Regions from separate parts of the Nocardia sp. NPDC051832 genome, predicted to be linked through region 3. Evidence: riboswitches for the same ligand, from Rfam matches in the RefSeq annotation. Region 3 holds a riboswitch; each other region holds the start of a gene.
The links. A riboswitch is a leader RNA that binds a small molecule or an ion and turns the genes downstream of it on or off. The one in region 3 is predicted to bind cobalamin.
Positions count from the first base shown of each region.

Region 1 (4,631 bases), on a different contig from region 3:
AACGCCGACGGCACGACCAGCCCGGAAGAGCTCATCGCCGCCGCGCACTCGTCGTGCTTCGCGATGGCGCTCTCGGCGCAGATCGCCAACGCGGGCGGGACGCCGGAGAGCCTGGACGTGACCGCCGATGTCACCCTGGGCCCGGACCCGGCCGGCGGCTTCCGGATCACCGCCATCAAGCTGACGGTGCGCGGCCGGGTGTCGGGTCTGGACGCCGACGGGTTCGCCGCCGCCGCTGCCGCCGCCAAGGCCGGCTGCCCGGTGAGCAAGGCCCTGGCGGGCGTGGACACCATCTCGCTCGACGCGGCCCTCGCGTAAACCACACCGCCGCTTGGTTCTTCGCGTCCCGGCCCGATCCGGTACGCGAGGAGCCATGCGGCCGGTTCAGGCGCGGAAGTAGGGGCGGGCGGTGCGGTGGTACATCGCGGGGATCGCGATGAGGACCGCCGCCACGTGGATGGCGCGGAGGATCGCGATACCGACGCCGCTGGCGGTGATCCCGTCGAACAGGTCGGCGAAGTCGTCGGCGGACAGCACGGCGCGAATCGGCTCGATCAGCAGCGAGGCGAGGCCGAGGACGCCGATGCCGAAGGTCAGCGCGATACGGGCCCAGCGGTCGCCGTGCGTCATCCGGATGGCCACGGCCAGCACCACCAGGTAGATCGTGGCGCGCAGGGCGAGGCCGGTCGCGAGCCCGCCCAGATCGGTGTCCGAGCGCTCCAGCAGCAGCGCGGCTTGTGCGAGCGCTTCGGCGACGCCGGCGAGCAGCGCGGCGACGAGCGCCCCGAACGCCAGCGAGACCGCGCGGGGCGCCCGCGCGGGTTCCCGGATCGGTGCGAGCGAAAGGTTTTCGGGCCAAACGGAAAAGGCAGTGCCGGTCATGAGACCGACACTGCCCGTGGTGTTCTGGTTCCGGATCAGCCTGCGGTAGCGGCCGGTTCCCGTACCTGGGTATTACCGCGCGCCGCGAATTCGGTCAGTGCGGCGAAGCCGAGGCCGAGCGCTGCCCACAGGGTCGCGGTCTGGGTCAGCGAAGCCACCCGGAATTGCCACAGCAGACTCGGCGGGAAGTCCGCTTTCACCTCGTCCACACCGGGCAGCAGCACGTAGCCGAGCGTGGTGAGCAGCACGAACGCCGCGACACCGGCGATCAGGCGCAGGGTGTCGGGCTGGGCCGAAAGGAGCTTGTACACATAGGTACCGGCCCCGACCGCCGCCAATCCGAGCAGCACCGCGGCCACCCAGAGCAGGGTGCGGTTGTTGATCGTGTCCGGGTCACCCACCGCCGGCGGGTTCGCGGGGTACTTGAAGAACGGCACCGCGACGATGGCCAGCCAACCGCCGACCGCCAGCGCGAGCGCCAGCCGGGGACCGGTCGTCGAGCTGTAGCGCCGTGCGACATTCGCGACACTCGCGAAAATGGCGCCGAGCGCGAGCCCGGCGAGGCCGAGCGCCAGGAACTGGCCGCCCTTCTGACCATCGCGGCTGACCAGGGGTTCTTCCTCGTCACCGTGTGAATGGCCACCGGCCTCGCCCGGCGCCTCGGCGGCAGCGGCGGCTTCCTCGATAGCGATCGCGGCGTCGATCTTGGGTTCGCCGACGAAGTAGCCCACCGTGGCGGCCAGCAGACCGGCGATCAAACCGGCCAGCAGGCCACGAAGCAGCAGGGTTTTGAAGTTCTCGCTCAGTGGCACGGAAGCCCCAGCAGATGACGTCCGTCGTGCATCAGCTCATGCATGAACATCCCGCTGCGCGAGATGGCTCCCTGATCGAAACCGACCAGGTAGAGCGTGAGCAGTGCGAGCAGGACGACACCCACCGTGACGAGCACGGTTGCCAGCGAATCGGTTGCCCGGCTGGGGGTATGCGCGATAGCCATACGAGTTCCTCCTAGGGATACGCGTCCCCATCGAGTGTTCCGTGCGATGGGTGCCGGCGTCTGGCTTTCCGGCACCTCGGAGAACTCGGTGCGTGGATCACAGTGGCGCGACCGCTCCGGTTTCACACCGGAATTACCGCATCACCCTCGCGTCTGTCCCTCGAACTGTGACAGCCCGAGGCAGGTGCCGTCAACCGGCGTATCCGACATCTGGGAACGCGCTCAGGATTTGGGGGAAACGTCCATGACCACCTCGAACTCCAGCAGCGCGGCGCCGGTCGACACCGGCTTCTTGTCGCCGCTGCCCGCATGCGCGGCGCGCGCCGGGCCGTCCCGCCAGGCCGCGAAGGACTCCTCGGAATCCCACTGGGTGACAACGAAATACCGGTTGTCCCCGGAGACGGGACGCAGCAGCTGGAAGCCGAGGAACCCGGGCGACCCCTCCACCGCGTGCGCGCGATGGGCGAACCGCTTCTCCAATTCGGGGCCCGCGCCCTCCGGAACCTCGATCGCGTTGATCTTCACGACAGCCATGGCCCGAGTCTAAGCCCGGTCGGCGTCAGGACGCCGCCACGCGCAAATGCGGCAGAATGCGGGGTCGGCGTCAGGACGCCTCCAAGGGTTTATGCGGCAGAATGCGGCTGGTGTTGTATGACGAGGGCGGGGCCGGGGTGCCGATTCTGCTGCTGCATGGGTTGATGGGTAGTGCGCGGACGTGGGGGGACCATCTGGATTGGTTGCGCGGGTATGGGCACGTTTACACCTTCGACGCGGCTGGGCACGGTCGGCCGACGCCGGCGGAGCTGACTACCGAAGCTTTCGTAACCGATCTGACGGCGGCGACGGCGAGCATTGCCGAGCCGATGGTGGTAGTCGGGCATTCGATGGGCGGGCTGCACGGGTGGGTGTTCGCCGCGCAACATCCCGAGCGGGTGCGCGCGCTGGTGGTCGAGGACATCGCTCCCGATTTCCAGGGCCGTACCGCGGCGGATTGGGCCGCCATGATCGAGGCTTGGCCGCAGCCGTTCCCGGATGCCGACGCCATGCTCGACTTCTTCGGGCCGGTCGCGGGCCGGTATTTCTTGAACTCCTTCGAGCACGGGCCCGACGGCTACCGATTACACGGCTCGGTCAGCACTTTCCGCGATATCTCCGAAGAGTGGGGCACTCGGGACTTCTGGACCGAATGGCGCTCGGTACGGGCTCCGGTGCTGCTGCTGGAAGGTGAATTCACCATCACTCCGCCAGGACAGATGCGCGAAATGGCGGACACCAATCCGAACGCCAGCTACACCTTGGTCCCGGACGCCGGGCACCTGGTCCACGACGACCAGCCCGAGGTCTACCGCGCCGAAGTCGAGGCATTCCTCAACCGCGTCCTCTGACCTCGGCGTTCGGCCGGGACCAGGCGGATCAGGAAACCGGGCCGCCTTCCCCGGCCAGCGCGAACAACCCATCCTCGGTCTGCTCGATCAGACCATCGACCAGCAGCGAATCCAGCGCCCGATCGCGCTGGCCCGGGTCCCGCGTCCACGCCAGATCCAGCCGCACCCGCTCCACCGGCCCGCTGGAATCCCGCAGCACATCCAGCAGCCGCCCACGGGCCTGCCGGTCGGTGCCCTCGTACTTCTGCACCCGGCGCACCACCTGCGACGCGGGCCGCCCGGCCTCGACCCAGGCGCAGCGCGGCAGCGGGCACCCTGAGCATTCCGGGCTGCGCGCTGTGCACACCGTCGCCCCGAGCTCCATCAGCGCGGCGGAGAACTTCGCGGCCCGGTCGATCTCGATCGGCAGCAGCGCCTCGGTCTCGGGCAGATCGCGGGACGCGGGATTCCCGGCCTCGGCGCGCCCGTGTACCGCCCGCGCCACCACGCGACGAACGTTGGTGTCCACCACCGGCACTCGCTGTCCGTAGGCGAAGCAGGCCACCGCGCGGGCGGTGTAAGCCCCGATGCCCGGCAGTCCGAGCAGCACGTCCACCTCGGCGGGCACCTCGTCGCCGTGCTCGGCGGCGAGCACGCGCGCGCACTCGTGCAGTCGCAGGGCCCGGCGCGGATAGCCCAGCTTGCCCCAGGCGCGCAGCACTTCGGCCTGTGAGGAGGCCGCCATCGCCGACGGCACCGGCCATCGGGCGACCCACTCCAGCCAGATCGGCTGCACGCGTACCACCGGCGTCTGCTGCAGCATGATCTCGCTCATCAAGATCTGCCAGGCGGTGACGCCGGGGCGGCGCCACGGCAGGTCGCGGGCGGTCTCGGCGTACCAGTCCAGCAACACCTCGGCGTCGATCACTTCACCATCCCTGCCGCACCGCGGCGAGTCGATATTTGCCGTGCCGTAACGCAGCGGACTGGTTGGTAATCCATTGCCTTGTGCACAATGGACGCTATGCCTGATTCCAATCCGATCAGCGCCTGGAAGTCTCTGCGCGAAGGCAACGAGCGTTTCGTAGGCGGAACGCTGTTGCATCCTAGCCAAGGGGCTGCCGACCGGGCCAAGCTCGTCGAAGGACAACATCCCTCCGCCATTCTGTTCGGCTGCGGCGATTCCCGCGTGGCCGCCGAGCTGATCTTCGACCAGGGCCTCGGCGACATGTTCGTCGTGCGCACCGCGGGTCATGTGGTGGACAGCTCGGTGCTCGGCTCGATCGAATACGGCGTCGCGGTGCTGAACGTGCCGCTGATCGTGGTGCTCGGCCACGACAGCTGCGGCGCGGTGAAGGCGACCATCGACGCGCTCGACGGCGGCGCGG
Region 1 is NZ_JBFAYL010000001.1:885,749-890,379, reverse strand. Features, by position in the region: gene AB0M14_RS03810 (OsmC family peroxiredoxin) at 1-318, shown strand, start outside; gene AB0M14_RS03805 (hypothetical protein) at 385-882, opposite strand; gene AB0M14_RS03800 (CbtA family protein) at 918-1,694, opposite strand; gene AB0M14_RS03795 (CbtB-domain containing protein) at 1,685-1,879, opposite strand; cobalamin riboswitch at 1,913-2,070, opposite strand; gene AB0M14_RS03790 (antibiotic biosynthesis monooxygenase) at 2,102-2,413, opposite strand; gene AB0M14_RS03785 (alpha/beta hydrolase) at 2,524-3,264, shown strand; gene AB0M14_RS03780 (A/G-specific adenine glycosylase) at 3,293-4,171, opposite strand; gene AB0M14_RS03775 (carbonic anhydrase) at 4,268-4,631, shown strand, end outside.
Region 1: another riboswitch for cobalamin. It lies ahead of AB0M14_RS03795 (CbtB-domain containing protein); the one in region 3 lies ahead of metE (5-methyltetrahydropteroyltriglutamate--homocysteine S-methyltransferase).

Region 2 (4,631 bases), on a different contig from region 3:
TCGCGCGGGCACCGCGATTCGGCAGTACCTGCCGCGACGACCAGCAACCCACGCGGGCACCACGATTCGGCAGTACCTGCCGCCACCACCATCGATGCACACGGGCACCGCGATCCGGCGGTAGCTGCGACACGGACCGGCGATTCACGCGGGCACCGCGATCCGTCGATCGATCACCGCGGACAACAGGTCGGCGGCGAGACTGGTGAGCACATAGCTCGCCGTGGCGAACACCGTGAACGCCTGGATCACCGGAAGATCCCGCGTCTTCACCGCCGTGACCACGTACGAACCCAGCCCCGGCCAGGTGAAGACCGTCTCGACGACCGTCGCCCCGCCGATGAGCACGGCGGTCCCGACGGCGAGAGCGTGCAGCGAGGGCACCGCACTGTTGGGTAGCCCGTGCCGCCAGAGGATCCGCCACCGGGAAGCGCCGCGCGCACGCAGCACGGCGGCGGTCGGCGACTCCGTGAACCCGAGCAGATTCGCCCGCAGCAGCCGCGACCAGCTGTCGGACAGGCCGACCGCCAGGCAGATCGCGGGCAGCCACACCTGCCGCCAGGTGCCGTCCAGCGCGGCCTTGCCGACGCCCATTCCGACCACGAACACCTGAATCAGCAACATTGCCACCACGAATCCGGGCACCGAGGCGAACACCAGCGCCAGCCACCGGGTGCCGTGATCGGGCCAGCGCCGGGGATACCGGGCCGCGAGCACCCCGAGCGCGACCGACAGGGCCAGCGCGAGCACCAGCGAGGTGACCGCCAAGGTCAGCGTCGCGGGCAGCCGGTCGGCGAACTCGCCCGACACCGGCCGCCCCGACACGAACGACAGCCCCAGATCGCCGCGCAGCACACCCCACACCCAGTGCGCGTACTGCACGGGCACCGGCTGGTCCAGGTGCAGCGTCTGCTCCAGCGCGCTGATCTGCTCGGGCGGTGGCTCCGGAACACCCTGTGCGACAAGGATCATGCGCGCGGGGTCGCCCGGAGCCAACGGCATCAGGGCCCAGATCAGCACGCTGGCGCCGAGCAAGGTCAGCAGTGCTTCGACGACCCGGCGGCGCGCCAGGACGAATACTCGCATCGCCGCGCTATTTGCCGGTCTGGCTGGTGAGGTGCCTGCGCACGCTCGACACCCGGTAGTCGGCCCACTCCGGACCCGTCACCACGGTGAAGTACTTGAAGGTGCCCGCGACCACATAGGCCTGCTCCCGCACCAGGATCTGCTGCGCCCGCTCGAGCAGCGCGTCGCGGCGCGCGGTATCGAACTCGCCGCGCAACTGTGCGCCGATCGCGTCGATCTCCGGGTTCGCCACGCCCTGCGCGTTCGAGGAACCACCGGTGGTCCAGCGCACCAGGTACGGCTGGATCGGGTCGGCGGTGCCCGAGAGCGAACCACTCAGCGCCACCGACGATTCCCACGCGCCCGGATCCTTCTTCACCGCGGCGGAGTCCTCGGCGTTGTCGATGCGCAGCTCGAAACCGGCGCGCGCGACCTGGTCCTGCATCGCGATCGCGACATCGTTGGTCTCCGGGCCCTGAGCCTGGGTCACGAAGCGCACCACCAGCCGCCGGCCGTCCTTGGACCGGATGCCGTCCCCGCCCGGCACCCAGCCCGCGGTGTCGAGCAGACGTTTCGCCTCGTTCAGGTCGTGCACCTGACTGTCCACCGCGAACGACATGGTGGGCGGGTACAGGCCGGTGGCCGCCGCGAACTGGCCATTGCCGACGTCGGCGGCGATGCCCCGGTAGTCGATCGCCGCGGTGAACGCCTTGCGCACAGCGGTATCGGTGAAGATTCCGGCTTTCAGGTTCATCTCCACCAGCAGCGACTGCAACGCGAGTTCCGAGGACAGCACATGCATGTCCTTGTCCCCCTTCAGTTCCAGCTTGGCCGACGTCGACGGGTAGAACGCCATATCGGCCTCGCCGCTGCGCACACCTGCCAGGCGGGCCTGCTCGTCGGGCACGACTCGCACGGTGATCCCCTTCAGCGGCGGCGTTCCCTCCCAGTGCTTCTGGTAGGGGGCGAGCACGAGGTTGTCCGGCGTCCACGCGGTGATCGCGTACGGGCCCGAATACGCACCGGCGCCCACGATCTTGGCCGAGTCGCCGCCCGCGGCGTCCATCGCGGCGACGTCGTAGATCTGTAAGGAGTTGTCCCGCGCCGCGAGCGCGGCGGGCACCATCGCGTTCGGCGCCGGCGTCGTGATCACGACCTTCTCGCCGTCGGCGGTCACCGTCGTCGCCTGGTCGAGATACACCCGGGCCGCGGCGGATCGGGCGATCTGCCGGCTCAGCGCCGCGGCCACCGCCGGGGCGTCGACCGGCTTGCCGTTCTGGAAGGTGACGCCCTTGCGCAGCGTCGCGACCCAGCGGGTGTCCCCGTCGCGGACGACGGACTCCGCCAGCCACGGCGCGACCTCGCCGGTTTCGGTGATCTGGAGCAGATTCTCCGCCACGCCCCAGTCGAAGAGCCAGTTCGTGCCGGTGCCGATCGGGTCCAGACCGGCGATCTTGTAGGAGTTGTAGATCGTCAGGGTGCCGTCACCGGCGGCGCGCAAGGCGCGCGCGGAAGACGCCGCGCCGCCGTCGTTCTCGCCCGCGCAACCGGTGAATACCAGGGCGACCGCGAGCAGTCCCGCCAGGGCGGCAGCGGCCCGGGAACGGCGCTGTCGCCCGGTCCCGGGCGCATGGTCGGATAGCCGCGCGGCGCTGGGCCGGCGGCGCGTAAGCACTCGCATCGTCATCCTCGTGAAGCTCGGTCCTGAAACGGCGCAGGTATCCTGGCTCCCGGATCAACGCTCGCCTTCGGCCTTCCAACCCAGGAAGGTCGTGGCCATCAGTGAAGGTCTGCTCCTCGGTCACAGTTGCGGGACAGCCCCGGATTCGCACCGGTGTTCCCTGCGGGAGTGAACCTAGCAGCACGCGGCCACCGGCCGTTCAGCCGGTGATCAGCGGCGCACCCACGATCCACTCGTGCCCGAACGGGTCTCGCACCCGGCCCTGCCGGATTCCGTAGGGCTGATCCGCCACCTCGAACACGATCTCGCCGCCGGCCGCGGCCATCTGCTCGGCCAGCCCGTCGGGGTCGTCGACGATCACGCTCAGCAGCATTCCGGCCCCGCCCCGGTCGACCGTGTCGGCGTCCTTGAGCTGCAACAGCACGCCGCCGGGCAGCTCGAGCTCCGCGAACACCACGCGCCCGTCCCCGTCGTGCCGCTCCCCCGGCACAGCGCCGAAAACCTTGCAGTAGAAGCGAATCGCCTCGTCAGCGTCTGCCACGACCAGCTTCGGTGTGATCTTCTCGATATGCATGGCCCCATCCTGACCCGTCCCGCGCGCCGCGGCTTGGACGTTTGTCACCTCCCGGCGTCCGTGGCACACGAGCACGCGCCGGACCGTGCGGAACGGTCCGGCGCGTCAGCCTGGGCGGGGCTACTTCGGCGGTGCGGGCACCATCGGGTCCTTGCAGGCCGGGAGTTCCGGCGGGCACGGGGCCAGGATGGTGGAGAAGTACTGGTAGGCCGAGAACAGCGCGAGTGGTCCGCCGACGGTGAGCAGGCCGACCATCGCACCGACCGCGCCGAGCGTGGCCGCGCCGAGGACGCAACCGGCGATCGTCGCGCCCACCCAGGGCAGCAGCAGGGCGATGACGGGGCTGGCGATGGTCGCGCCCGCCGCGCCGCCGACCAAGCAGCCGATGCCGCCACCGAGCACAGCGCCGACGATCGCGCTGATCGAACCGCCGATGGTCAAGCGCTGAGCCAATACTCCGAGCGCGCCCTGATCGCGCGGGGTGAACGATTCCGCGACCGTGTGCAACGCCTGATCGGTGCTGACCACGTCGGCCGGTTGCACCGCCGCGACCGGGATGCCGCCTTCCCGGGACGGGGTGAGAAACGCTGTGTTGCCCTCGATCCGGGCGGCGATCGGGTACGCCATGGCGTCGATGCGGTAGGTCAGCGGGACGGCGGCGACGGGAGTGTCCTGCGCGTCGGTCACGACGAGCTGATCACCGACAGTCAAAAGTTTGCCGTCGCTGGTGGTCAGCACCGCGGCGTCACCCTGGCGGCTCACCTCGTAGTGCACCTCCTGCTGAGCCGGCGCGGGCGCGGCGTTGGTGACGCCGGCGCTGACGCCGAGGGCCACGGCCGCGAGCGCGGCGGTCACTACTGATCTGTGCAATTTCATCGAGAACCTCATCGTTGAATTTCAGGCTGGTCGTGACGCCGGACTGCGCCACGACCGCAGGGGTGGACTATTTACTGGTGTTGATCACGTCGCCGGTCAGCGTCCAGTGGTCGCCCTCGAACCGCTGGATCCGCATGGCTTCGATCGGGAACGCGTCGCCGGGGCCGGTTTTCATGGTGATACCGGGCAGCAGCAGGTCGACGGCGACATTGTCGAGGGCGCGCACCGCGTCCCGGAGTCCTTCGCGGGTGGGGCATTTCGCCGCCGCCATGGTCTTGTGGAAGCTCTGCGCCATCGCCCACCCGACCGCGGTGTACTGGTTCGTGGGGTCCGCACCCGGCGCGTATTGCACGACTTTCTCCCGGTAGGTGCGCATTCCGCCGTCGCCGGCCCACTGCGCGTCGGCGGGGTCCTTCATGAAGGCGACCGACACCA
Region 2 is NZ_JBFAYL010000005.1:372,073-376,703, reverse strand. Features, by position in the region: gene AB0M14_RS31200 (ABC transporter permease) at 145-1,086, opposite strand; gene AB0M14_RS31195 (ABC transporter substrate-binding protein) at 1,094-2,746, opposite strand; cobalamin riboswitch at 2,761-2,949, opposite strand; gene AB0M14_RS31190 (VOC family protein) at 2,946-3,320, opposite strand; gene AB0M14_RS31185 (hypothetical protein) at 3,441-4,196, opposite strand; gene AB0M14_RS31180 (ABC transporter substrate-binding protein) at 4,264-4,631, opposite strand, start outside.
Region 2: another riboswitch for cobalamin. It lies ahead of AB0M14_RS31195 (ABC transporter substrate-binding protein); the one in region 3 lies ahead of metE (5-methyltetrahydropteroyltriglutamate--homocysteine S-methyltransferase).

Region 3 (4,631 bases):
GGCCATGTCCTTGATCGCGAGCACATGCGCGCCCGCGTCGACGATCTGCTCGGCCAGCTTCAGGTAGTAGTCCAGGGTGTAGAGGGTTTCGTTCGGGTTCGACAGGTCACCGGTGTAGCTCAACGCGACCTCGGCCAGGGTGGTGCCGGTTTCGCGGACCGCGTCGATGGCCGGGCGCATCTGGTCGACGTTGTTGAGCGCGTCGAAGATGCGGAAGATGTCGATACCGGTCGCCGCGGCCTCGGAAACGAAAGCCCGCGTGACCTTTTCGGGGTACGGGGTGTAGCCGACGGTGTTGCGGCCACGCAACAGCATCTGCAAGTTGATGTTCGGCACCGCCTCACGCAGCGCGGCCAACCGCTCCCACGGATCCTCATACAGGAAGCGCAGCGCCACGTCATAGGTCGCCCCGCCCCAGCATTCGATGGACAGCAGCTCCGGGGTCATCCGGGCGACGTGCCCAGCCACGGCGATGAGCCCGCTGGTCCGCACCCGCGTCGCCAGCAAGGACTGGTGCGCGTCGCGGAAGGTGGTGTCGGTGACCCCGACCGCCTTCTGCTCCCGCAACGCCTGCGCGAACCCGTCCGGACCCAAACGCAGCAGCTTCTGCCGCGAACCGTCCGGCGGCGGCACGCTCAAATCGATGGCGGGCAGCTTGTCGTGCGGATACACCGTGCTGCGACGCTCACCGTGCGGCTTGTTGACGGTGATGTCGGCCAGATAGTTGAGGATCTTGGTGCCACGGTCCGCGGACCCGCGGGAGGTCAGCAGCTGCGGGCGTTCGTCGATGAACGAGGTGGTGACCCGGCCGGCCTTGAAGTCCGGATCGTCGAGCACCGCGAGCAGGAACGGGATGTTGGTCGTGACGCCGCGGATCCGGAACTCCGCGAGGGCGCGCCGAGCCCGGGCCGCCGCCGCGGGCAGGTCCCGGCCGCGGCAGGTCAGCTTCACCAGCATCGAGTCGAAGTAGGCGCCGATCTCCGCGCCCAGGTTCGCGCCGCCGTCCAGGCGGATGCCCGCGCCGCCCGGCGTGCGATAGGCGGTGATCCGCCCGGTGTCGGGGCGGAAACCGTTGGCCGGATCCTCGGTGGTGATCCGGCACTGCAGCGCCGCACCCCGGATGGACACCGAATCCTGGCTCAGGCCAAGCTCTTCCAGCGACTGCCCGGCGGCGATACGCAACTGCGACTGCACCAGGTCGACGTCGGTGATCTCCTCGGTCACCGTGTGCTCGACCTGGATGCGCGGGTTCATCTCGATGAAAACGTGGTTACCGCGCTCATCGAGCAAGAACTCCACGGTGCCCGCGCAGCTGTAACCGATCTGGCGAGCGAAGGCGACCGCGTCGTTGCAGATCCGCTCGCGCAGCGCCGGATCCAGATTCGGCGCGGGAGCGAGCTCGATGACCTTCTGATGGCGGCGCTGCACCGAGCAGTCACGCTCGAACAAATGCATGACATTGCCGTGCTGATCGGCCAGGATCTGCACCTCGATATGACGCGGATTCACCACCGCCTGCTCGAGGAAGACCGTCGGATCACCGAAAGCCGATTCCGCCTCGCGCGAGGCCGCCTCGATCGATTCGCGCAGCTGTTCGGGCGCGGCGACCCGGCGCATACCGCGCCCGCCACCGCCCGCGACGGCCTTCACGAAGATCGGGTACTCGAGCTGTTCGGAGGCGGTCAGCAGCTCATCGATGTCGGCCGACGGCGCGCTGGACTTCAGCACCGGCAGCCCGGCGGCCTTGGCCGCCTCGATGGCGGTGGCCTTGTTGCCCGCCATCTCCAGCACCTCGGCCGAGGGGCCGATGAAGGTGATGCCCTCGCGGGCGCACGCGGCGGCCAGGTCGGGGTTCTCGGAGAGGAAGCCGTAACCGGGATAGATCGCGTCGGCGCCGGCGGACTTGGCCGCGTCGATGATCGCGTCGATGGACAGGTAGGCCCGGACCGGGTGTCCCTGCTCACCGATCTGGTAGGACTCGGCAGCCTTCAGACGATGGACCGAATTGCGGTCCTCGTAGGGAAAGACGGCGACCGTCCCGATGCCCAGTTCGTAGGCCGCGCGGAAGGCGCGGATGGCGATTTCGCCGCGATTGGCAACCAAGACTTTCGAGAACATTGACCCAAGGTACCTGGCGCAGAGCACAGCTCCGACACGGATACGGGCTTCGCAGTCATCTTCACAACCGGGCCTAGCACGGTTGCGAAGTTGCGGAAATCGTGGCGTCACATTTCCGTGCCCGGTGTCCGGAATATTTGCGGCGCGGCTTATGCTGGACAACGCAGCTGGTTTCTCCAGTGCGCGACGAGTTGGAGCCCCGACGTCACGCATCGGAGTCGAGATCTTTCCGGTACACCGGGGATCGAGAGGGAACCCGGTGAGAATCCGGGACTGTCCCGCAGCGGTATGCAGGAACGACCGCCGTCAACCAAGCACTGGAGTGATCCGGGAAGCGACGGCCAGTAGGTGAGCCCCCCACCCCGGGGGTCGGCCAGAAGGCCCGTGCCCGCAAGTCCGAAGACCTGCCAGTTGTGCCGGATACGCCGTATCCGGCGGCCACCGCCTCGTGGAATGGGCGCGCGGACCACCAGTGCAGACATCTTCGGGCTCCCCTACGGCCCGTGCGATGTCTCCCGGTGCTGCCCGCCCGAATGGCGATGGTTCACGACCGACACAGCACTGGAGCACAATCGTGACTGTCAAATCTCCTTTCACCGCAACGGTTCTCGGGCTTCCGCGAGTGGGACCTCGTCGGGAACTCAAACGCGCCACCGAGTCCTACTGGGCCGGGCGTTTGGACGCCTCCGGCCTGCACGGGGTCGCAGCGGACCTGCGCCGCCGGCAGTACGCCGAATTGGCCGCCGCCGGAATCGATTCGGTGCCCGTGGGCACCTTCTCCTACTACGACCAGATGCTCGATACCGCGGTACTGCTCGGCGCGTTGCCGCCGCGGGTCGCCGGTCTCGCGGATCCGCTGGACCGGTACTTCGCCGCCGCGCGCGGTACCGACACCATCGAGCCGCTGGAAATGACCAAGTGGTTCGACACCAACTACCACTATCTGGTGCCCGAAATCGGTGCGGACACCGTGTTCTCGCTGCACCCGGAGAAACTGCTGAGCGAGCTGGCCGAGGCGATCGCGCTCGGCGTTCCGGCCCGGCCGGTGGTGATCGGGCCGCTCACCTTCCTGAAGCTGGCGAAGGCGACCGGCGGCGCGGTGCTGGATCGGCTCGACGAGCTGGTGCCGCTGTACCGGGAATTGCTGCGGCAGCTGGCCGCCGCGGGTGCGCAGTGGGTGCAGATCGACGAGCCGGTGCTGGTCACCGATCTCGATGACGCCGAAATCGAGCTGGTGCGAAGCACTTACAGCGCGCTGTCGGCCGGCGACGATCGCCCGGCGATCCTGGTCGCCACCTACTTCGGGCAGCCGCGGGCGGCGCTGAGCGCGCTGGCGGACACCGATATCGAGGGCGTCGCAGTCGATTTCACCGCCGCCGAGCCCGCCGAGGTGGTGGCGGTGCCCGCGCTGGCCGGCAAGCTGCTGGTCGCCGGTGTGGTCGACGGACGCAATGTCTGGCGCACCGACCTCGATCGGGCGCTGGCGTCGCTGGGCACCGTGCTCGGTTCCGCGGCGGCGGTCGCGGTGTCGACCTCCTGCTCGCTGCTGCACGTGCCCTACACCCTGGCCGTCGAAGCCGGCCTGGACGACCAGCTGCGGTCCTGGCTGGCCTTCGGCGCGGAGAAGGTCGCCGAGGTGCGGCTGCTCGCCACCGCGCTGCAATCGGGCACGGAGGCGGTCGCCGCCGAATTGGCCACGGTCCGTGCGGCGCTGGACACCCGGCGCAACGATCCGCGACTGGCCGACCCGCAGGTGCGGGCCCGGCTGGCGGCGCTCGACGCGGATGCCGACCGGCGCACACCGGCCGACGAACGCCGCGCGCTGCAAGCCGCGCACCTGGACCTGCCCAGCCTGCCGACCACCACGATCGGCTCCTACCCGCAGACCTCGGCGATCCGGGTGGCCCGCGCGCTGCTGCGCAAGGGCCAGATCGACCAGGCCGAGTACGTCCGCCGGATGCGCGCCGAAATCGCCGATGTCATCACGCTGCAGGAGAAGCTGGGCCTGGACGTCCTGGTGCACGGCGAGCCGGAACGCAACGACATGGTGCAGTACTTCGCCGAGCAGCTCGACGGTTTCGCCGCCACCGAACTGGGCTGGGTGCAGTCCTACGGCACCCGCTGCGTGCGCCCGCCGATCCTGTTCGGCGACGTGTCCCGGCGCGAGCCGATGACCGTCGACTGGATCACCTACGCGCAGTCGCTCACCGGCAAGCCGGTCAAGGGCATGCTCACCGGCCCGGTGACCATTCTGGCCTGGTCGTTCGTGCGCGACGATCAGCCGCTGGCCGACTCGGCCGCACAGGTCGCGCTGGCGATCCGCGACGAAACGGTGGACCTGGAGGCGGCGGGCATCCGCATCGTCCAGGTCGACGAGCCCGCCCTGCGCGAGCTGCTGCCGCTGCGCGCCGCCGATCAGCCCGGCTACCTGGACTGGTCGGTGCGGGCCTTCCGCCTGGCCACCTCCGGCGTGGCCGACACCACCCAGGTCCACACCCATCTCTGCTATTCGG
Region 3 is NZ_JBFAYL010000002.1:297,243-301,873, reverse strand. Features, by position in the region: gene AB0M14_RS11135 (pyruvate carboxylase) at 1-2,118, opposite strand, end outside; cobalamin riboswitch at 2,332-2,545, shown strand; gene metE (5-methyltetrahydropteroyltriglutamate--homocysteine S-methyltransferase) at 2,693-4,631, shown strand, end outside.